Regions from separate parts of the uncultured Citricoccus sp. genome, predicted to be linked through region 3. Evidence: riboswitches for the same ligand, from Rfam matches in the RefSeq annotation. Region 3 holds a riboswitch; each other region holds the start of a gene.
The links. A riboswitch is a leader RNA that binds a small molecule or an ion and turns the genes downstream of it on or off. The one in region 3 is predicted to bind S-adenosylmethionine.
Positions count from the first base shown of each region.

Region 1 (5,400 bases), on a different contig from region 3:
CGACCGGGCGGGTACCACCTCCCAGGACTCCGGCGGCAAGCACGCCTCGGCCGGCACGTCCTACGACACCGCCGTCAAGGAGTCCGAGGGGACATCCGGCACCGGCCAGCAGGGCGGCACTCCGACCCCCGGTCCGTCCCAGACCTCCGGAGGCAGCGGACCGGACCGCTACTGAGCGTCCCGCCTCCCGCATGACAGGAGAAGACCCCGGTTCCCGCCCAGCGAACCGGGGTCTTCTCGTCGTCGGGCCCTGGTGATCCGGGGGCCCGGTGGTCAGGCCTGCACGCGGTTGCGCAGTGCGAAGGAGGCCCCGTAGTGGTTCTGGGGCAGGTGGTCACCCCGGCCGAACAGCTTGTGGCGCATGGTGCCCTCGGTGTACTCGGTCTTGTAGCGGCCCAGCTTCTGCAGTTCCGGGACCACGTACTGCACGATGTCCTCGAAGGTGCCCGGGGTGATGTGGTAGGCGAGGTTGAACCCGTCCACATCGGTCTCGTCCTGGATGCGGACCAGTTCCCTCGCCACGGTCTCGCCGGAGCCGATGATGACCGGGCCGAACCCGCCCACGCCGCACCACTCGGCGATGCGCCGCACCGTCCACGGGTTGCCGTCGTCCCCCGAGGCCTTCTTGAAGGTCTCGATGGTGGACTGGATGGCGTTGGACTCCACGTCGCCCAGCGGCTCGTCGAGGTCGAACTGGGACAGGTCGATGCCCATCCAGCCGCTCATCAGCACGAGGCCGCCCTCGACGTCGATGTACTTCGTGAGCTCCTCGTACTTGGCCTGTGCCTCCTCGTCGGTGGCACCCGTGACGATGGTCTGCATGGACATGATGCGGAGGTCGTACGGATCGCGGCCGGCCTCGACGGCGGCCCGGCGGAGCTTCGCCGCGGTGCCCTTGATCAGTTCGGCCGTGGGCGAGTTGATGAACACGGCCTCGGCGTGCTTGCCGGCGAAGGCCCGGCCGCGCGTGGAGGCGCCGGCCTGGTAGATCACGGGGGTGCGCTGCTTGGACGGCTCGGTGAAGGCGATGCCGGGGGTCTTGAAGTACGTGCCCTCGTGCTCGATGCGGTGGACCTTGGACGGGTCGATGAAGACGCCCGACTCCTTGTCGTTGACGACCGCGTCGTCCTCCCACGAGCCCTCGAGCAGCTTGTAGACCACGTCGAGGTACTCGTCGGCGTGGTTGTAGCGCTCGTCGTGCTCCATCTGGTCCTCGTGCCCGAAGTTCCGGGCGGCCGAGGGCAGGTAGCCCGTCACGACGTTCCAGCCCACGCGGCCCTCGGTGAGGTGGTCCAGCGTGGCCAGGCGGCGTGCGAAGGCGTACGGGTGCTCGTAGGCGGTGCCCGCGGTGACGCCGAAGGTGAGGTGCTTGGTCACGGCGGCCATCGGCGGGACCACAAGGATCGGGTCGTTGGTGGGCACCTGGGTGCCGGCCTTCAGGGTGGCCTCGTCCGAGCTGCCGTAGACGTCGTAGGGACCCAGGACGTCGGCGATGAAGATGCCGTCGAACAGCCCCTTCTCCAGCGTCTGGGCCAGCCCCGTCCAGTAGCCCAGGGTGTTGTAGTCGCGGGCGTGGTCGTCCGGGTGGCGCCACAGGCCGGGGGACTGGTGGGCCACGCAGTTCATGTCGAAGGCGTTGAAGAGGATCTCGCGCCGGCCGGCGGGGGTGGTCGGCACCCCTGCGGGCAGTCCGGCGGTGGTGTTCTGGGCATTCGATGACGTCATGGTGATGCTCCTTCCATCGGTCCTGGCGGTAGCACCGGTCCCGCGCCCCGGGGGCGCGTGGTGGTTGCTGCGGCGTCGACGAGCCAGGTCTCTCGGCCGCTCTGGATGGTTACCGGGCAATTGGAGCACACCGTCCGGGGCCGGGACGAATCCGGTGTCCTCCGGTGACGTCAGCCCGCGGCCACCACCACGACAGGATCCGTGGTGGGGGCCGGCGATCCCCCGGCGGGCTCGAGGGTGAGGGCCAGCGCCGCCCTGGCCGGCACCTCGGGCAGCCGGACGAGGGCCAGACCGTCGTCGAGTTCCAGGAGCCCCGCGGACCGGGGCGACTGATCGCCCTCGAGGGTCCACAATTGGTAGACGCGGTCACCCTCCGGGGCAGCAAGGCCCCGGGCGGCCACCACGGTCTCGCCCGAGGGGGCCCGCGCGACCTCGACTGTGCCGCCGCCCGCCACGGGTGCCGTCTCCTGACGGGCTCCGTCCTGTCCGAGTACCTGTTCGATGGCCACCACCTGGTCCTGCTGCGTCAGGCCCCCGTCCTGCCACGGCTGGGCGAGGAGCAGCACTGCGGCGGTCGCGGCCGCCGCCGCAGTGGCGGCCACCGCGGTCCAGGCCCGACGGCGGCCGGGCCAGCGTCGTTCCCGCTGGTCCCGCAGGCTGGTGGGCGCGTCCGGATCCTGCGATCCCGCGGTGGCGGCACCGGCGGACGTCGCCTCGGGACGCACCCCGGTGTGTGCGGACCGGAGGGACCTGGCCTCGGCGTCGACGGCGCCCAGGACGCGGTCCCTCAGCCCGGCAGGCGGCGCCGCGTTCTCGCGGGTGCCCAGACCGTCCGTGGCCCGCAGCAGGGCGTCGGCCTCGGCCCGCAGGACGGGGTCGACGCGCAATCGCTCCTCGATCCGGCGCCGCTCGGCCTCGTCCACGGCATTAAGGGCCCAGGCGGCGAGCAGTTCCCGTTCGTCGGCCATCACTCCACCCCCAGGCAGTCCAGTAGTCGGTGCAGGCCGGTGCGCATCCGTGATTTCACGGTGGCGAGCTTGGCCCCGAGCCGGTCGGCGACCTCTCGGTACGAGAGCCCGCCGTAGTATGCGGCCGTGACGGCCTCGTGTTCCAGGGCCGTCAGCGCACCCAGGCAGTCGGCCACCCGGCCCCGGTCCTCGGCGTCGGTCACCGCCTCGGAGACGTCGTCGTGGTCCCGGCCAAAGGATGCCGCGCCTGCCCGGAGCTCCCGGTCGCGTCGGGACTGGGTGGATCGCACCAGGTCCACGGCCCGCCGGTGGGTGATCGAGCAGACCCAGCCGATCACCGATCCCCGCTCGCGGCGGTACCCCCCGGCGCCACGCCAGGCGTCCAGCAGGGCCTCCTGGGTGACGTCAGCCGCCAGGTCCCGGTCCCGCACCACGCGCAGGGCCAGGCCATACGCACGCGGGGCGACGGCGTCGTAGAAGGCGGCGAAGGCCTGCTGATCCCCCTGGGCGCTGCGCCGGAGGTGGTCCACCAACTGGTCCTCACCGGCCCCGGTCCGCGGGCGCGGGCCTGGGGGCGTGGTCCCCGGTCCGGCGTCGCGCGTCATCCGGCCAGCGTATCCGCGCCCTGCTCCCCCGTGCGAGGCGAGGCCAGGATCGGCGTGGCGCTGGTTCGACCGCGGCGTCCCGGGATGCCCCTGGGGGCAACCGGGACGCCGTGCGCCGGTCACCGGCCCGGACCGGTCACGGGACGAGGGCCTCCGCCATCGAGTCGATGGCCCCGGAGAGCGTCTCCACGTGCATGCCCAGCCCCTCGGCGATGTCCGCGGCCGGCAGTTCTCCACCGCTGATCTCCTCGAAGAACTCCCCGGCCTGCGGGCGGTATCCGTCCAGGTCCATCAGGGCCTGCTCGGCGGCCTCGGTGTCCCCACCGGCCCGGGCCTGCGCATAGTCCACGAAGAACCCGATGTGCTCACGCCACAGTTCCAGGAACGCCGTGCCCTGCTCCTCGCCGGCCAGCGAGCCGATCTTCTCGGCGAGGGCCTTCGAATTGGTGTCCAGGGTGGCGGCCGCCGCGGTGAAGGCCTCCGAGTCGGTGCCACCCTGTGCGGTGTAGGCGGTGAACACGGCGATCCCGGCGAGGTAGACGTGCTCCTGCAGGTCGTAGGTGAGCTGAGCCCGCAGCGTGGCGGCGTCGTCCATCGGGTCGCCTTCCATCCCGGTGGCCGTGACGACGCCACCGGAGATGGTGGCCGCCGCCTCGCCGACGTGGTGCGCGGCCATCCGCAGGTCGTCGTAGGCGGCCGGGTCGCCGGCTGCGAGGCCGTCGATGGCCATGGTGAGGGTGTCCACATGGCCGTGCAGGGACTCCGTGACGGCCCCGGCCGGCAGCTCGCCGCCCGTGAGCTTCTCGAAGAACGAGCCGGCTTCCTGCGTGTACCCCTCGAGGTCCGCCATCGCCTGCTCCTTGGCGGCCGCGTCCCCACCCTTGGCGGCCGCGGCGTAGTCCACGAAGTAGCCGATGTGCTCGCGCCACAGCTGCAGGAACGCCTCCGAGGTCTCCGCGTCCGAGGCGGCCTCGATGGTGGCTGCCAGCTCCTGGGAGTTCTCGTCCAGGGCGGCGGAGGCCAGTTCGGTCTCCGGGCTGTCGAGTTCGGTGGCGTAGGCCGTGGCCACCGTCATCCCGGCCAGGTAGACGTGCTCCTGCAGTTGTGCCGTCAAGGTGGCTCGCACGGTCGCCGCGTCGGAGGAGGGGTCTCCCCCCACGTCTGCCGCGGTGGCGAATCCGGTGGCCAGGGTCTCGGCGGTCTTGGGCATGTGGGCCGCGGCGGTCCGGGCGTCGGCGAACGGGTCACCGGTGGAGGCCGGCATCGGCATGTCCTCCGACGCACCGCCCTCCATGCCCCCGGACGTGTTCGCGGAGGCCGAGGGCGAGGCGGACATCGACGCCGAGGCGGTGGACTGGTCCGGTTGCGCGCCTGCGTCCCCTCCGGCGCCGCAGGCGGCGAGGGACAGGGCGAGGGCAATGGTGCCGAGGACGGCCGCGGACTTCTTCGTGGTGTTCGTGGTCATGACTGCTCCTTGGTCGATCCAGCGTTGACGTCTGGTGTTCGGAGCAGGTGCCGGGCCGGATGGGTCCGGCGTGGAAATTCTCGTCGCGAGGTCCGGAAAGCCCCCTCAGGCCGTGCCTGTGGACAGGTAGGGCACCGGCGCGGTGCCGTTGACCTCCCAGTCGCCCACCATGCGGGCCATGAAGACCGCCGGGTCGTGGCTGGCCAGGGTCCGTGCGTTGCGCCAGTGCCGGTCCAGCTGCAGCTCGGTGCTCGTGGCGGAGGCGCCGAGGGTGTCGAAGATGCGCGTGCAGGTGTCCAGGACGAGCCGGGGCACCATCACGTGCGCCCGATGGGCCGTCAGGGCGGCGCGTTGCAGGGCCTCGGCGGCAGCACCGTCGTCGCCGCCGTCATCGCCCGCGTCCGCCCCGACGGCGGCTCGCCCGCCCTGGGTGTCGCGCCCCGCGGCCGCGAGCGCCAGCGCCGCGTCCAGGTCACGTCCGGCGGCACGGACCAGTTCCTCGGCGGTGGCCTGCTGGGCGGACAGCTCGCCGATGATCCCCAGGAGCTGGTCGTCCTCCCGCGGGGTGAGCCCGCCCGCGGTGTTCGGTGACCGGCGCCGGCGCTTCGTCTGGTCGACCCCGTCCCTCAGCGCGGCC
Region 1 is NZ_CALMQR010000080.1:5,341-10,740, reverse strand. Features, by position in the region: gene Q0283_RS10180 (YtxH domain-containing protein) at 1-175, shown strand, start outside; gene Q0283_RS10175 (LLM class flavin-dependent oxidoreductase) at 274-1,725, opposite strand; SAM riboswitch class I at 1,736-1,837, opposite strand; gene Q0283_RS10170 (anti-sigma factor) at 1,896-2,693, opposite strand; gene Q0283_RS10165 (sigma-70 family RNA polymerase sigma factor) at 2,693-3,298, opposite strand; gene Q0283_RS10160 (hypothetical protein) at 3,435-4,763, opposite strand; gene Q0283_RS10155 (acyl-CoA dehydrogenase family protein) at 4,869-5,400, opposite strand, start outside.
Region 1: it holds a riboswitch for S-adenosylmethionine, as region 3 does, so the genes downstream of both, Q0283_RS10175 (LLM class flavin-dependent oxidoreductase) here and Q0283_RS12310 (O-acetylhomoserine aminocarboxypropyltransferase/cysteine synthase family protein) in region 3, are expected to answer to the same signal.

Region 2 (5,400 bases), on a different contig from region 3:
GGCGTGTCTCCTCGTGGGTGGCTGGTTGCGTTGACATGTGCGGCGCGGGGTCATGTGCCCAGCGCTTCAGTCTCAGACGAGAGACATGAGGAGACACGCCCTAACCCGGGCGGGTGGCCTCCGTGTCGATGAAGTGCTGCGCGCGTTGCAGGGTGTGCGAGGAGTACGTGCCCCCGGAGCGGGCGTCCAGCAGCGCGGCCTGTTCCACCTCGACCAGCTGCCGGCGCAGCTCCCGGTACTGTTGCCGCTGGCTGTCCGGGTCCACCTCGGCCACCATCGCCGCCAGTGCCTGCGTGGCCGCCCGGCCCTCCCGTCGGGCCCGCTCCACCACGGCGGGGTCGAAGGGACTGCCGTCCTCACGGAGCAGCGTCCTGTTCTGCAGGTAGGCCTGGCGCGCGGCGATGATCTCATCGGCCAGGCGGCCGATCTCCCGGCGCTGCGCCTCCTCGTCGGTCCCCTTGATGCCGAGCACCCGGATCAGCAGCGGAAGGGTGCCACCCTGGACCACGAGCGTGAGGATGGCCACGGAGAAGGCGATCAGGATCAGTTCGGGACGGTACGGGATGTCAGCCGGGAGGGACTGGGCCGCGGCCAGGGTGATGACGCCGCGCATCCCGGACCACGCCAGCACGGCCCCGCCCCGCCAGCCGAGGCCCTGCGTGGCCAGGAAGTGCGCATCGGCACGCCACCGCCGCAACCGGGCCACCGTCCGCGGGTGGGGCGGCTCCCCGGACGCCGTGGACTCGAGCGCGGCATCGAGGTGCCGCGCGAGCTGGGGGACCCGCCTCTGCCGCGCCCGGAGCACGGCGATGAGCGGCACCACGAAGGCGATGCGCACCACGACGAGGACCGCGGTGCACAGCACGGCGATCCCGACGGCGAACCACAGCCCCCGCCCCGAGGCCTCCGCGTCCGCGACGATCGAGGTGATCTCGAAGCCCATAAGCAGGAACACGCCGTTCTCCAGGAGCAGCTGGATGGTGCGCCAGTTGGTGCGGTCGGTGAGCCGGTCCGCCGCGCTGAGGCGCTGGGGCGCCTGGTGACCGGTGAGGAGGCCGGCAGTGACCACGGCGATGACGCCCGAGGCGTGCAGGTTCTCCGCGGGCATGTACGCCAGGAACGGCACGGTCAGGGAGATCGCCGTGGTGAGGACGGGCTGCTGCCGGATCCTGGACCGGAACCAGACGGTCCCGGCGCCCACGAGGAGACCGAGGACGATCCCGGCGCTGACGGCGTAGGCGAAGTCACCGATGGCACCCCAGAAGGTCACGGCGCCGGCGGTGGCCGCGATGGCGGTGCGGAGCATGACCAGCGCGGTGGCGTCGTTGACCAGGCCCTCCCCCTCCAGGATCATCACCAGCCGGGGCGGCAGGCCCAGTCTCTTGCCGATCGAGGTGGCCGCGACGGCATCCGGCGGGCTGATGACCGCCCCCAGGGCCACTGCGGCCGCGAGATCGATGTCCGGCAGCAGCCACCAGATCAGCCACCCCGTGGCGAAGGCGGAGGCGATCACCAGGAACACGGACAGGGCGCTGATGGTGCCGAGGTCCCGGCGGAAGTCCGTGATGGGGACGTTGACCGCCGCCGAGTAGAGGATCGGCGGCAGCGCGATCATGAGGATCCATTCCGGGTCCAGCAGGATCTGGGGCGCCCCGGGGATCATGCTGCAGCCGATGCCCACCAGGACGAGCAGGATCGGCGCCGCGACGCCTAACCGGGGCGCGAACAGCGAGACCAGCACGATGATCAGGACACCGGCCACGGCCAGCAGTGCGATGTCCTCCATGTGCAGTCCCTGTCCGTCGGCGTCGGTGCACGTCAAAACTAGGGCATCAGGCCGGTGCGTAGCACTGCTTCACCCGTTTCGCTCCGCGGACAGGACCGGTCGTAGAGTGGAGGCGACCATCCCGAGCGGCTGAGAGATCTGGCTCCGTGACGCCGCAGCAACCCGTCCATGGTCCTGGGGTGCCCTCCCGGCACTGCAAGGACCGGACCAGGTGCTACTGCCAGATTCGATGGAAAGAAGGTTCTGTCTTGTCTGTTGCCCCGCACGCCGCTCCCACCGCCACCGCGCGCGACACCCCCGCCCACGCCCCCGGTGCCCTGCCCGGCCCGCTGCCGGCCGACGTCGTGGACGCCGCCGATCCTTCCGTCCACCCGGGCCGGCCCGCGGGCCTGTTGCACGGCGGGCTCGGGGACGGCCGGCCCGTGCGCGAGGAGGACCGGCTCGCGTTCTGGGATGCCGCCGCGCGGCGCCTCGAGTGGGAGACGCCCTGGCACACCACCCACTCCTGGACCCCTGCCGACCCGGCCGCCGAGCGCGGCCCGGAGATCCGCTGGTTCGAGGGCGGCCGGTTGAACGTCGCGGTGAACTGCGTGGACCGGCATGTGGCCGCCGGCCGCGGGGAGAAGGTGGCCCTGTACTTCGAGGGCGAACCCGGTGACCGCCGCGCCGTGACCTACGCCCAGCTCCAGCGCAAGGTCAGCCAGGCCGCCAACGCCCTGCTCGAACTGGGCATCGGCAAGGGCGACCGCGTGGTGGTCTACCTGCCGGTGCTCGTGGAGACGATCGTCATCACCCTGGCCTGCGCGCGGATCGGCGCGGTGCACTCGCTGGTGTTCGGCGGCTTCTCCGCCGAGGCGCTGCGCTTCCGCGTGGAGGACACCGGCGCGAAGCTGCTGGTCACCTCAGAGGGCCAGTACCGCCGCGGCCAGGCCGTGCCCGTCAAGGACAACGCGGACGAGGCCGTCTCCGGCCAGAACCAGATCGAGCACGTGCTGGTGCTCAACCGCACCGGCCACACCGAGGTCGGGGACGGCCCGGGCCAGATCAGCTGGACCGAGGGCCGGGACGTGTGGTGGCACGAGATCGTGGACCGCCAGCCGGAGACCCACACCCCGGAGTACTTCGACGCCGAGACCCCGCTGTTCATCATGTACACCTCGGGCACCACCGGACAGCCCAAGGGCCTCGTGCACACCTCGGGCGGCTACCTCACCCAGGCCTCCTGGTCCTACGACTACCTGTTCTCCCATCCGGACGTGTCCGAGCGGGAGAAGGACGTGCACTGGTGCACCGCCGATCTCGCCTGGGTCACCGCGCACACCTACGAGATCTACGGACCGCTGTCCAACGGCGTCACCGAGGTCATCTACGAGGGCGTGCCGAACGCCCCGCACCCGGGCCGGCACTTCGAGGTCATCGAGCGCTACGGCGTCACCTCCTACTACACCGCTCCCACCCTGGTCCGGTCGCTGATGGGCTGGTTCCCCGAGGGCATCCCCGCGGGGCACGACCTCTCCTCGATCCGCCTGGTGGGCACCGTGGGAGAGGCCGTCAACCCGGAGGCATGGACCTGGGCCCGCACCCAGATCGGCCGCTCGCACCTGGACGCGCTGGACGCCCGGCTCCAGGCCGAGACCGGCGACGACGACGCGCGGGTCCCCCGCGACGGTTCCGTGGGCGTGCCGATGGTGGACACCTGGTGGCAGTCCGAGACCGGCGCCACCGTGCTCTCCCCGCGCCAGGCGGACGAGCGGTTCAAGCCCGGGTGCGGCTCCCGCCCGCTGCCCGGGGTGGACGTGGCCGTGGTGGACGACGCCGGGGCGCCCGTGGCCGCCGGGCTGCAGGGCAAGGTCGTGGTCACCCGCACCGGCCCGGCCATGGCCCGCACCGTGTGGGGCAACCCGAGGCGCTACTTCACCTCGTACTGGAAGGACTACGCCGGGCAGGGCTGGTTCCTGGCCGGCGACGGTGCCAAGGTCGACGAGGACGGGGACACCTGGATCCTCGGCCGCATCGACGACGTCATCAACATCTCCGGACACCGCCTGTCCACCATCGAGATTGAGTCAGCGCTCGTGTCCCACCCCGAAGTGGTCGAGGCCGGGGTCTGCCCCGTTCCGGACGCGAAGACCGGGCACGCCGCCGTGGCCTTCGTGGTGGCCCGGGCGGGCTTCGGGGACGCCCCCGCGCCGGCCGGCACCGGGGCCGGGCCCGCCGCCGACGCCGCCGAGGAGCTGCGCCGGCACGTCGGCCGGGTCATCGGGCCGGTGGCCAAGCCACGCGAGGTCGTCTTCGTGCCCGACGTCCCCAAGACCCGCTCCGGTAAGATCATGCGCCGCCTGCTGACCCAGCTCTACGAGGGCACCGCCCTGGGCGACACCACCTCCCTGCAGAACGAGCCCTGCGTCGGCCAGATCGCCGAGGTCATGGGCCGTCGGCCATCGCACCGCCCGGCCGCCGCGCAGGACGGCTGACCCCGGACCGTCGAGATGGTCACGGCTCAGGACGATGCGGCCCCGTGCCGGTCACAGGCCGGGTCCACCACGGCCACCTGGACGGGGTTCACGATGAGCCGGATGCACCCGCAGGGGTCCGTCGACGTGGTCTCCAGGTTGCCCTCGGCGCCGTAGGGGCGGAGCGGGGCGAGGGTCTTGCACAGGCAGAAGTAGTCCCGGTGCGGGGTGCTCGTCCGGCACTTCATGGTGATGGTCTTGGCATCAAGCATGGCAGCGGCTCCAGGGTGTGCAGTCAATGGGCTGGGTGAGACCGGTGCTGTCATCGACCGTGGCGGCCCGGGGGTCCTCACAGACTAGAAATCGGGGCACCCCGCTGGTAGTGGACGATCGTCCACTACTTTCCGGTAGAGGGCCTTCCGGGCGGCACCATCGGACAGGTCCGGGCGCGGGCCGCGGCGCCCGGGCAGCCACGGGCAGCCACGGGCCCAGAGTTTCAGTCCCCCGACGAGCCCCGGCTCCAGTACGAGGACAGCGAGAGCATCCGTCGGTCCACGCCCCGGTCCTCCAGCAGGTGCCGCCGCAGGGACTTCACCGCGGCCTTCTCCCCGTGCACGAAGGCCTGTACCCGTCCCGGAGGCCACTCCATGGACTGGACGGCGCCCGGCAACGGTGACGGGACGCGCTCTGCCAGTCCCCGGTGCAACCAGCTCACCGTCACCCCCGGGGGCGCCTCGAGCTCCCACTCGTCGGCCGGGCCGGGGACCTCGATGAAGGCCGCCCCGACGGCATCGGCCGGCAGGGCGGCTAGGGCCGCGGAGATCGCCGGCAGGGCCGCGGCGTCCCCCACGAGGAGGTGCCAGTCGGCCCGCGGGTCCGGGGCGTACTTGCCGCCCGGGCCCGAGAACGCGACCCTGTCCCCCACCCGGGCCGCCGCGGCCCAGGGCCCGGCGACGCCCGCGTCCCCGTGGACCACGAAGTCGATGACGAGGGTCCGGGCGTCGGGGTCCACGGAGTGCACCGTGTAGGTCCGCCGGACCGGGCGCTGGTGTTTCGGCAGGGTCTTGCGCAGGGCCTGGATGTCATAGGGCGGTTGAAGGCCGAGCGCGGGGTCCACGAACAGGATCTTGACGTACTTGTCCGTGTAGGCGTTGTCCCGGA
Region 2 is NZ_CALMQR010000088.1:40,968-46,367, reverse strand. Features, by position in the region: gene Q0283_RS10760 (sodium:proton antiporter) at 101-1,786, opposite strand; SAM riboswitch class I at 1,900-2,022, shown strand; gene Q0283_RS10755 (AMP-binding protein) at 2,035-4,260, shown strand; gene Q0283_RS10750 (hypothetical protein) at 4,287-4,511, opposite strand; gene Q0283_RS10745 (siderophore-interacting protein) at 4,736-5,400, opposite strand, start outside.
Region 2: it holds a riboswitch for S-adenosylmethionine, as region 3 does, so the genes downstream of both, Q0283_RS10755 (AMP-binding protein) here and Q0283_RS12310 (O-acetylhomoserine aminocarboxypropyltransferase/cysteine synthase family protein) in region 3, are expected to answer to the same signal.

Region 3 (5,400 bases):
TCGTTCGTCCTGGTGATCCGATCCATCGATTCCCCCCGATCGTCCGCGAGCCGGCTGCCCCCGTCCGTCCCGGTCCCGACCGCCCGTCGCTGCTGCTCGTGCACTGCTCTCCCGAGACCCGTCTCAGTCATGCTTCCGACACCCCCGGGCTGGCCGGAGGACGTCGTTGCGGGCTCCGGTGGCTCCGGCTCCCCGCGCCGGTCGGCGCCGCGACGCTGACACCGCGTCGATCCATCCGAGACTTCGAACGCAGTCCAGGGCCGCCTCGAGGTCGGCCCGCAGGTCGGTGACGTCCTCGACGCCCACGGACAGCCGGACTAGGTCGGCCGGGACCTCCAGGGCGGTGCCGCGCACGGAGGCGTGGGTCATCTCGGAGCAGTAGCAGATCAGGGACTCGACCCCGCCGAGGCTGACCGAGAGCGCGAACAGCTCGGTGGACTGGGCGAAGGCCCGCGCGGCGGGCTCTCCCCCGGTCAGCCGGACGGACACGATCCCGCCGTAGCCGTCCATCTGCCGGGACGCCAGCTCGTGCCCGGGGTGCTCCGGCAGTCCCGGGTAGTAGACCTGCGCGATCCCCGGTTGGTCCTGCAGCCAGCCGGCCAGTTCCGCGGCGTTCGCGCCGTGCCGGTCCATGCGCAGCCCCAGGGTCTTCAGCCCGCGCGCGGCGAGGTAGCTGTCCTGCGGCCCGGCCACCGCGCCGGCGGCGAACTGCTGGTAGCCGACCGCCTCGGCCAGGTCCCGCCCCCGGTACTCCCGGTCGGCCACCACCACGGCCCCGCCCAACACGTCCGAGTGCCCGCCGATGTACTTGGTCGTGGAGTGCACCACCGCGTCCGCACCGAGGTCCAGGGGCCGCTGCAGGTACGGGGAGGCGAAGGTGTTGTCCACCACCAGCAGCGCCCCGGCCCGGTGGGCGATCTCCGCCCAGGCGGCCAGGTCCGCGATGCCCAGCAGCGGGTTCGACGGGGTCTCCACCCACAGCACGGCCGTGGTGCCGGGGCGGACCGCCGCCGCGACCGCCATGGGATCGGTGATGTCCACCGGGGTGTTCTCAACGCCCCACGGCGCGAGGACGCCGTTGATGAGCCGGTTCGTCCCGCCGTAGCCGTCTCCGCCGAGCACGATGTGGTCCCCGGGGCGCAGCACCGAGCGCAACAGGGCGTCCTCGGCGGCGAGCCCGGAGGCGAACGCGAACGCCCGGCTCCCGTGCTCCAGGGCGGCCAGTTGGGTCTCGAAGCCGTTGCGCGTGGGGTTGGACCCGCGGCTGTACTCGTGGCCGCCGCGCAGCAGGTTGATGCCGTCCTGGACGAAGGTGCTGGTCTGGTAGATCGGCGGCACGACCGCCCCGGTCAGCGGGTCCGGCTCCTGGCCGGCGTGCACCGCCGTCGTGTTGAAGCCCCGGCGGGTGTCCTGCGCGGTGGCCAGCGCGGCGTCGTTCAGGAGGGTCATCTCAGCGCACCTCCCCGGCCAGGGCGGAGGTCGGCACGGTGGCCGGTACCGAGACCGGCACGGTGGCCAGCGCGCGGTCGAGGTCCGCGACCAGGTCCTGCGGACACTCCAGTCCGATGGACAGCCGGATCGTGGTCTCGCCGATCCCCGCGGCCTCGCGGCGGTCCGGGGCGAGGCGACAGTGGGTCATGGTGGCGGGATGACAGACCAACGAGCGCACGTCGCCCACGTTGGCCACGAGCTGGAACAGCTCCAGCGCGTCGATGAACGGGCCCACGGCCTCCGGTCCGGCCGCCAGGTCGAAGGAGAACACCGAGCCGGTGCCGTGCGGGAAGTCCCGCGCGGCGAGGGCGGCACTGGGGTGCCCGGGGATCCCCGGGTGGTGGACGCGCCCGACGGCGGGGTGCCCGGCCAGGTGCTCGGCCACCGTGAGGGCGGTGGTCCCGTGCCGGGCGATGCGGACCTCGAGGGTCTCCAGGCCCTGGATGAACTGCGCGGCGCTGGCCGGGGCGAGGGTCGGGCCGAGGTCGTGCAGGAACTTGCTGCGGGCCAGCGCGAGGTACGCGCCGCGGCCGTGCCGGTCGACGAGCGTCTGCCCGCCGTAGCGAGCCTTGGGCCGGGCCAGTTGTGGCCACCGTTCCGGGGCCGCGCCGTAGTCGAAGGTCCCCCCGTCCACGATCGCCCCACCGAGCACCGTGCCGTGCCCGCCGAGGAACTTCGTGGCCGAGTGCACCACCACGTCAGCGCCGTGCTCCAGTGGCCGGTACAGGGCCGGCGTGGCCAGCGTGCTGTCCACGATCACCGGCACGCCGGCGCCGTGGGCGATGTCCGCCAGCGCCGGCAGGTCCGGCAGGGTGGCCAGCGGGTTGGTGATGGCCTCGAGGAAGAACGCGCGGGTGTCCGGCCGGATCGCCGCGGCCCACGCCACCGGGTCCGCGGGGTCGGCGAACGTGACCTCAATGCCGAAGTCGGCGAAGGTGTCCGTCAGCAGGTCCACCGTCCCGCCGTAGAGCTGACTGGAGGCGACCAGGTGCTTGCCGGCGTGGAGCAGGGTCAGCAGGGACAGGGCGACGGCGGCCTGGCCGGTCGCGGTGCCGATGGCCCCGATCCCGCCCTCCAGGGCCGCCAGCCGGTTCTCGAACACGGCCACGGTCGGGTTGCCCGTGCGGCTGTAGGTGAAGCCCGGGGTCTCCAGCCGGAACATCGAGGCGGCCGTGGCGTGGTCCGGGAAGCGGTAGGCCGCCGTCTGGTGGATGGGCACGGCCACCGGCCAGTAGGGGGCCTCGGGCTCGTAGCCGGCGTGGATCTGTTCCGTGGCGTGATGATTCATTTGATCCTCCATCGATCCTGGCGGTAGCACCGTGCCGGCCGGTCCCGGTGTCCCGGGTCGGTTGGCTGGTTGCTGCGGCGTCGTCGAGCCAGATCTCTCGGCCGCTCTGGATGGTGTGGTGGGCCAATCCCACTCGATGGACCCGGTGGGAGTCCAGCGGCGGGCGGGCAGGTGCGTCACAAAACCGCACGTCGGGACATCTTCGGGCCGGACGGTCGCGTCGGCCGCTGCGGCCGGCGTCGGGACCGGGTTTGTGACAGGTTGTGACGGGGCCGGGAGGTGTCGGCCGGTCCGCCCACCGGCCGCTCAGTCCTTCAGTCCGGGTGGGTTCAGCGCGGAGGCGTCGATTCCCTCCTCGGCCAGACCCCACTGCTGGAGGATCTGCCCGTACACTCCGGTTTCAATCAAGTGGTCCAGTCCTGACTGGGCGGCCTCACCCAGCCCCGTGCCCTTCTGCACGGCCACCGAGATGTGCGCAGTGTCGGGCCAGCCGCCGGCCACCAGTCCGACCAGCCGGGTCTGTCCCGTCTGGGCGGCCTTGTAGGCACCGGTCGAGTTGGGACCGAAGGTGGCGTCGGCCCGGCCGGCCTGCAGCGCGAGGCCGGCGGCGGAGTCGTCCTCGTAGTACTGCAGGTCCACCGGATCCAGTCCGGCCTTTCGGTTCTGCCGATCCCACGCCATCAGAACTTTCTCCTGGTTGGTGCCGGACCCCACGATGACCCTCAGACCCGCCACGTCCTTCGCCTCGGTGATCTGTTGGATGTCCGAGTCCGAGGTTACGTAGAACCCGAGCTTGTCCTCGCGGTAACTGGCCATGTCGTACTTCTGCTTGCGCTCGTCCGTCACCGTGACGTTGGAGATGACGGCCTCGTACTTGCCGGACTCCAGGCCCAGGGGCCAGTCCTCCCAGGCGACGGGGACTAGCTCCAGCTCCAAGCCGAGGGAGTCGGCGAGGGCGGAGGCGATGTCCGGATCGCTGCCGACGGGCGTCGCATTGTCCGTGGCGTAGACCGAGAGCGGAGCCGAGTAGGGGACGGTGGCGACGGTGAGCCTGCCATCGGCGGACACCGCTTCCGGGACCAAGGCAGCCGCCTCCTCGGACGCCGTGGCCCCGGGGCGTTCGCGGTCCGGGGACAGGTCCACCGTGGTGCCGCTGCCGATATCGACCTCGGCGGCACCGGTGGCGGCGCTGCTACCGGGATCGGAGCAGGCGGTCAACCCGAGCAGTGCGGCCAGCCCGGTGGCGGTGAGCGCGGTGAGACTCCGGTGGCGGTTCCGGGGCCGCGGGACGGTGCGGAGGGTGGTGGTCATGCTGGGGGTCCTCTCAGGTGGTGGCCGGCAAGGCCGGCCGGCCGGTGTCGTGGTCTCGGTGGGCTGCGCGGGTCCCGATGGCGGCGCACGAGTCGCCCGTGCCGTCCGCAGCTCCTGCGTCAGAGCCCTCGCCCTCGGGCCAGTCCAGGCCCAGGTGCTCGCGCAGGGTGTCCCCGGCGTACTCGGTCGGGTACACACCTCGGTCCTGCAGTGCGGGGACAAGGTGGTTGACGATGTCGTCGAGCCCGGAGGGGATCAGCCACGGGGTGATGTTGAACCCGTCCACGGCACCGAGCCGGGCGTACTCGGCCAACCGGTCGGCCACCTCGGCGTAAGAGCCGGAGAACGTCCGGGCGGCACCCCGGGAGGAACGTTCACGGACGAACTGCAGGATGTTCTGGCCCTTCTCCGCGGCCTCACGCCGCCACGCGCCGGTCAGCTCTGCGGCCTTCGCGCCCTGAAATCCGCTGCCCCGGGTCACGTCGGTCTCATCCACGGCCGGGGCAATCTCCGGCAACGGGCCCTCGGGATCGACCCCGTCCAGGGGCCGGCCCCAGAACTGCTCGAGGTAGGCGATCGCCTGCTGCGGGCCGACCTGATGACTGCGTACCCACTCCAGCTTCTCCTGCGCCTCCCGGACGGTCGGGGCGAGTACGAACTCGGTGCCGGGCATGATCTTCACCGCGCCGGCCGGCCGCCCGGCCCTCACGGTGCGCTCGGTGATGTCCCTCCGGAAGGCCAGGGCATCGTCGAGGGCGTTGTGGGCTGAGAAGATGACATCGGCCTGGCGGGCGGCGAAGTCCCGGCCGGTGGGTGAGTCACCCGCTTGGAAGAGCACCGGCCGGCCCTGGGGGCTGCGCGGCAGTCGGGAGGTGTAGTCCACCGTGTAGTGCTGGCCCTCGTGATGGACCGGTTCGATCCCGTCCGTGTCCAGCCACTGCGGTGCCGTGCCGTCGGCAGCGATGGCCTTCGCGCCCCAGGAGGCCCAGATGCGCTTGGCGGTGCGCACGAAGGCCTCGGCGTGGGTGTACCGGTCGGCGTGGTCCAGGTAGCCACCGCGGCGGAAGTTTGCCCCGGTCCAGGCGTTGTCCGTGGTGACGATGTTCCAGGCCGCCCTCCCCCCGGAAATGAGGTCCAGGGAGTGCAACCGGTGAGCCAAATCCGCCGGGTCGTTGTAGGTGGTGTTCTGCGTGGCCACCAGCCCAATCTTCGTGGTGACCTGCGCCAGGGCCGCGAGCATGGTCTGGGCGTCGGGCCGGCCGACCACATCGAGGTCGTGCAGGTGGCCCAGGTGTTCGCGCAGCCGCAGT
Region 3 is NZ_CALMQR010000103.1:11,615-17,014, reverse strand. Features, by position in the region: gene Q0283_RS12320 (putative oxygenase MesX) at 1-26, opposite strand, end outside; gene Q0283_RS12315 (cystathionine gamma-synthase) at 124-1,449, opposite strand; gene Q0283_RS12310 (O-acetylhomoserine aminocarboxypropyltransferase/cysteine synthase family protein) at 1,451-2,779, opposite strand; SAM riboswitch class I at 2,785-2,896, opposite strand; gene Q0283_RS12305 (ABC transporter substrate-binding protein) at 3,086-4,090, opposite strand; gene Q0283_RS12300 (NtaA/DmoA family FMN-dependent monooxygenase) at 4,104-5,400, opposite strand, start outside.

Region 4 (5,400 bases), on a different contig from region 3:
GCGGAGGACGCCACGCAGCAGGTGTTCACGCGGGCCTGGCGCTCGCGGGAGACCTACGACCCCACCCGTCCGCTGGGCGGCTGGCTGACCGGGATCACCCGTCGGGTCGTGGCGGACACGTTCGCGGCCCGGGACCGCCAGCGGCAGCTCGTGGACGCGACGTCCGGCCAGCATCAGCGGGAGGACCGGCAACTGTCCGAGCAGGTCGTGGACCGGGTGCTGGTCCATGAGGCCCTGGAGAGGCTCGGTCCGCCCCAGGATGAGATCCTGAGGATGGCCTTCGTCCAGGACCTCCCGCAGGGGCAGATCGCCGAACGGCTGGGAATGCCCCTGGGAACGGTCAAGTCGCATGTCCACCGGGGACTGGCCCGGCTTCGAGCAGCACTGGAGGTGAACGATGGCTGAGACCGCTGAACGGCACCTGACCGAGGAGGACCTGGCCTCGATCGCCGCCGGCCAGGCGCCCGGCCCCGGGGCCGCCGCCCACCTGCGCTCCTGCCCCGACTGCCGCCTGGACCTCGACCGGACCGAGCGCGTGGTGTCCGCGCTCGCGGCACCGGTCAGCCTCCACGAGCCGTCCGCCGACGTGTGGGCGGGCATCGAACGGGAGTTGGGCCTCCGGCAGGATCCCCACGCCGGACCCGGTCTCGCCGCGGTCCCGGGCGCCCCGGAGCCGGCCGGCACGTCCGGCACGTCTGCGGAGACCGCGCCCGGAGGGCACGGTGGCGGGGGGACGCTCGGTGCCGACGACGCCGGCACGGTGAGCTTCCTGCCCCGGACCCAGCGACGCCGGTGGCCCGTCATCACGGCCGCCGCGGCCGCCGGGCTGGTCGTCGGCGCCGTCGGTGCCGCCGTCGTGGCCGGCCTGGTGGGCCAGGGGGACAGCGGGCAGGACACGCCGCCCCAGCCGGTCGCCGTCGGCGAGGCGGTCCTCGCGCCGGTGACGGAGCGGGACGTGGAGGGGCGCGCCGAGATGGTCGCCGAGCCCGACGGCGCCCTGCGCCTGACCGTCGACGTCTCCGAGGGGCCCCAGGAGGGGTACTACGAGGTGTGGCTGCGCGACGAACAGGCCAGCCGGCTGATCTCGCTGGGCACGGTGTCCGGCCAGACCACCACGCTGCCGGTGCCGGACGGCGTCGACCTCGACCGGTTCCCGGTGGTGGACGTCTCCCAGGAGGAATTCGACGGCGACCCCTCGCACAGCGGCGTGACGCTGGCGGCGGGGGCCATGACCCGGTCCGGGGACGCCACCGCGGGGTGACTGTGTGTCCTGACGTGACGTGGGCGACATCCACGCCCCGGGGATCCATTGCTAGGGTGAACCCGTAACCATCCAGAGCGGCTGAGAGACCTGGCTCGACGACGCCGCAGCAACCCGAGGGGATCATCTCCCCAACGACGGGTGCTAAGGCCAGGACCGATGGAGATCCCGGATCTGCAGTCGGTCTGTGCGTCGGCGTCCGCTGCCTGCGCCGGACCAGCCGTTGGCGTGACTGCCGGTAATCCTCGGTGTGACCGGAAGGACCGCCGAATGTCGCAGAGCACGGCCGAGAAGGCCGCCACCACCGAACACCTCTCCCGGCCGGGACCGGAGGCCGGGGCCGCGAACCTCGCCGAGGGCCTGCCCGCCTCCTACGCGGGATTGCGCGAGCACTTCGCCCCGGTCTTCGCCTCGATCGCGGCCGGTGCCCTGGAACGGGACCTGGAGCGCCGGCTGCCCCGGGAGGAGGTCCGCAGGCTGGACCGCGCCGGGTTCGGCACCCTGCGGGTCCCGGCCGCCCACGGAGGGCCGGGGGTGAGCATCGAGGACTTCACCCGGTTGCTCATCGACCTGGCCGAGGCCGACTCGAACATCGCCCACCTGTACCGGTCCCACTACGGTTTCGTGGAATCCCTGCGCTTCCTGCCCGGCCGCCTCCAGGACGCCTGGTACCCCCGGGTGCTGGCGGGGGCGACGGTGGGCAACGCGTCCACCGAGAAGGGCGGCAACGCCCTGGGCACCCTGAACACCGTGCTGACCCGGAGCGGGGAGGGCTGGGTGCTCAACGGCCGGAAGCTCTACGCGACCGGATCGATCTTCTCGGACTACACGCGGGTCTCCGCCGCACTGGACGGTGAGGACGGACGCCGCTTCGCCGTCGTCGCCACGGACGCCCCCGGTGTCACGCTGGAGGACGACTGGGACGGCTTCGGGCAGAAGCTCACCGGCACCGGCACGGCCCTCTTCGAGGACGTCACCGTCCCCGAGGACGCCGTGCTGGACCGTACCGCGGGCAGCGCCGAGGCCGTCCACGAGGCCGCCTTCTTCCAGCTCGTGCTGCTGGCCGTGCTGGCCGGCATCGCCCGGGCCGCCCGCCGGGACACCGTCGCCACCATCGCCACCCGCAAGCGCACCTTCAACACCGGGCTGGGCCTGCCGTTCCGCGAGGACCCGCTGATCCAGGAGGCCACCGGGCGGATCTCCGCCCAGGCCTTCACCGCCGAGGCCACCGTGCTGCACGCCGCGCGGGCCCTCGACGCCGGCATCCAGGCCGCCATCGATGCCGGGGCGAATGTCCCGGAGTTCACCGGCACCCTGCCGGGAGCCCTGTACGAGTCCGAGATCGCCGTCGAGCACGCCCAGGTCACGGTGCCCGAACTGGCACTGGGCGCCGCCCAGGACCTGTTCCTGACCGTGGGTGCCTCCGCGACCTCCACGTCCAAGGGGCTGGACCGGCACTGGCGCAACGCCCAGACCGTGGCCACCCACAACCCGATCGCCTTCCGGGCCCGCGCCCTCGGCGACTACCACATCAACGGCATCCTGCCGGAGGGCCTGAACGCCATCGGCGACGCGAAGACGGCGGGGCCTGCCGCATGAGCGCCCCGACCATCATGACCACCACCTCCACCGGCGAACCCCGGCAGGGACCCGCGCGGGTCTTCGACGGCAAGAAGCGCGTCCTCGCCTCGGCCTTCGCCGGAACCACCATCGAGTGGTACGACTTCTACCTCTACGGCACGGCCGCGGCGCTGGTCTTCAACGTCCAGTTCTTCCCGATGGCCACCGAGCTCGGCGGCATCGTCGCCTCGTTCGCCACGCTCGCCGTCGGCGTGATCGCCCGGCCGCTGGGCGGCATCGTGGCCGGACACCTGGGGGACCGGATCGGCCGCAAGGCCCTGCTGGTGGCCTCGCTGCTGCTGATGGGCGTGGCCTCGACCCTGATCGGGCTGCTGCCCACCTTCGAGGCGATCGGCTGGTGGGCCGTCGTCGGGCTGGTGGTGCTGCGCGTCCTGCAGGGCCTGTCCGCCGGTGCGGAATGGGGCGGTTCGGCTCTGCTGAGCGTGGAGCACGCCCCGGCCCGGCACCGCGGCTTCTTCGGGTCCTTCACGCAGATCGGCTCGTCCGCGGGGATGCTGCTGGCCACCGGCGCGTTCTTCATCGTGCAGAACGTGCTGAGCGCCGAGCAGTTCGCCGCCTTCGGGTGGCGGATCCCGTTCCTGCTCTCCGCGCTGCTGGTGGCCCTGGGACTGTGGATCCGGCTCGGCGTCTCCGATGCCCCGGAGTTCCTCGAGCACCAGGCCTCCGGGAGGGTCGAGAAGGCGCCGCTGAAGGTGCTGCTGACGCACCACCGCCGCCCGCTGCTGGTGACGATCGGTCTGCGGCTGGCCCAGAACGCCGTGTACTACCTGGTCACGGTCTACATGCTGACCTACCTGCGCGACGAGCGGGGGGACTCCTCCTCGGGTGTCACGGCGGTGATGATCGCCTCGGCCGTCGGCCTGGTCTCGACCCCGTTCTGGGGCTGGCTGTCCGACCGGGTGGGACGCAGGGTGGTCTCCGTGACGGCCTATGCGGCGATCGGCGTGTTCGGCTGGGTGCTGTTCGCTTACCTGGGGGCCGGGCCGCTGGCCCTGCTGCCCCTCGTCATCATCCTGGGCATCAACCTCATCCACGACGCGGTCTACGGACCGCAGGCCGCCTGGTTCGCCGAGCAGTTCCCGGTGCACGTGCGCTACTCGGGCGTGAGCCTGGGCTACCAGGTCGGCACGGTGCTGGGCGGGGGACTGATGCCCCTGATCGCGGCGCTACTCTTCGCCGCCGGCGGTGACACCCCGTGGCTGATCGCCGGCTACCTCTCCGGGCTGGCCGTGCTGTCCGTCGTCACCGGGCTGGCCGCGAAGGATCCTGCCCGGGACCAGCACGGCACGGAGCTCACCGAGCTGCACGGTCCCGGGCAGGATCCGGTGCCCGACGCCGGCCCTGCCGGTCCCGCGCCCGGCTCCGGCACCCCGCGCACCACCGAGGACACCGCTGAGAACGCCATTGAGGGCGCCCCCGAGAGGACGATCGTATGACCCGCCCCATGCTGCTGAACGCCTTCGACATGATGGTCCCGGTGCACCAGTCCCCGGGGCTCTGGCGGCACCCGGAGTCCGGGGTGTCCCGCTTCGACACCCTGGCGTACTGGACCTCGCTGGCCCGGACGCTGGAGGAGGGCGGGTTCGCCTCCCTGTTCCTGGCGGACATCCCCGGTGTCTACGACGTCTACGGCGCAGGGACCGGGGCCACGGCACGCGGCGGGGTGCAGTACCCGGTGCTCGACCCGCTGGTGATGGTGCCCGCGATGGCCGCCGTGACCGAGCGGCTCGGCTTCGGCGTCACCGCCTCGGTCACCTACGAGGCGCCCTACCTGCTGGCCCGCACCCTCGCCACGCTGGACCACGTCACCGGCGGGCGGGTGGCCTGGAACGTGGTCACCTCCTACCAGGACTCTGCCGCGCGCAACCTGGGCATGGACCGGCAGCTGCCGCACGACGAGCGGTATGACCGGGCCGACGAGTACATGGAGGTCATGTACAAGCTCTTCGAGGGATCGTTCGATCCCGGCGCGGTGCGCGCCGACGCCCAGACGGGCGTGTTCGTGGACCCGGACCGGGTGCACCCGATCGGCCACCACGGGACGTACTTCTCCGTGCCGGGCCAGGCGCTGACACACCCCGGGCCGCAGGGCACCCCGTTCCTGTTCCAGGCCGGGGCGTCCACCCGCGGCCAGGAGTTCGCCCTGGACCACGCCGAGGCGATCTTCTTCATCGGCAACACCCCGGAGCTGGTCCGGCGCTGGACGGACGGCGTGCGGGCCGGGCTGGCCGGACGCGGCCGCGCGGAGGATGCCGTCAAGGTGTTCACCATGGCCACGGTGGTCGTGGCCGACTCGGACGAGGAGGCCCGGGCCCGGCTGGAGGGTTACCGCCGGCACGTGGACGTCGAGGGCGCACTGGCCCTGTTCGGGGGCTGGACCGGCGTGGACCTGGCCGGGGCCGATCCGGACTCCCCGCTCGAGTACGTCGCCACCGAGGCCAACCAGTCCGCCCTGGCGTCCTTCACCTCGCTGTCACCGGACAGGACGTGGACGGTGC
Region 4 is NZ_CALMQR010000088.1:31,858-37,257, forward strand. Features, by position in the region: gene Q0283_RS10710 (RNA polymerase sigma factor) at 1-405, shown strand, start outside; gene Q0283_RS10715 (anti-sigma factor domain-containing protein) at 398-1,261, shown strand; SAM riboswitch class I at 1,327-1,427, shown strand; gene Q0283_RS10720 (acyl-CoA dehydrogenase family protein) at 1,532-2,860, shown strand; gene Q0283_RS10725 (MFS transporter) at 2,857-4,338, shown strand; gene Q0283_RS10730 (LLM class flavin-dependent oxidoreductase) at 4,335-5,400, shown strand, end outside.
Region 4: it holds a riboswitch for S-adenosylmethionine, as region 3 does, so the genes downstream of both, Q0283_RS10720 (acyl-CoA dehydrogenase family protein) here and Q0283_RS12310 (O-acetylhomoserine aminocarboxypropyltransferase/cysteine synthase family protein) in region 3, are expected to answer to the same signal.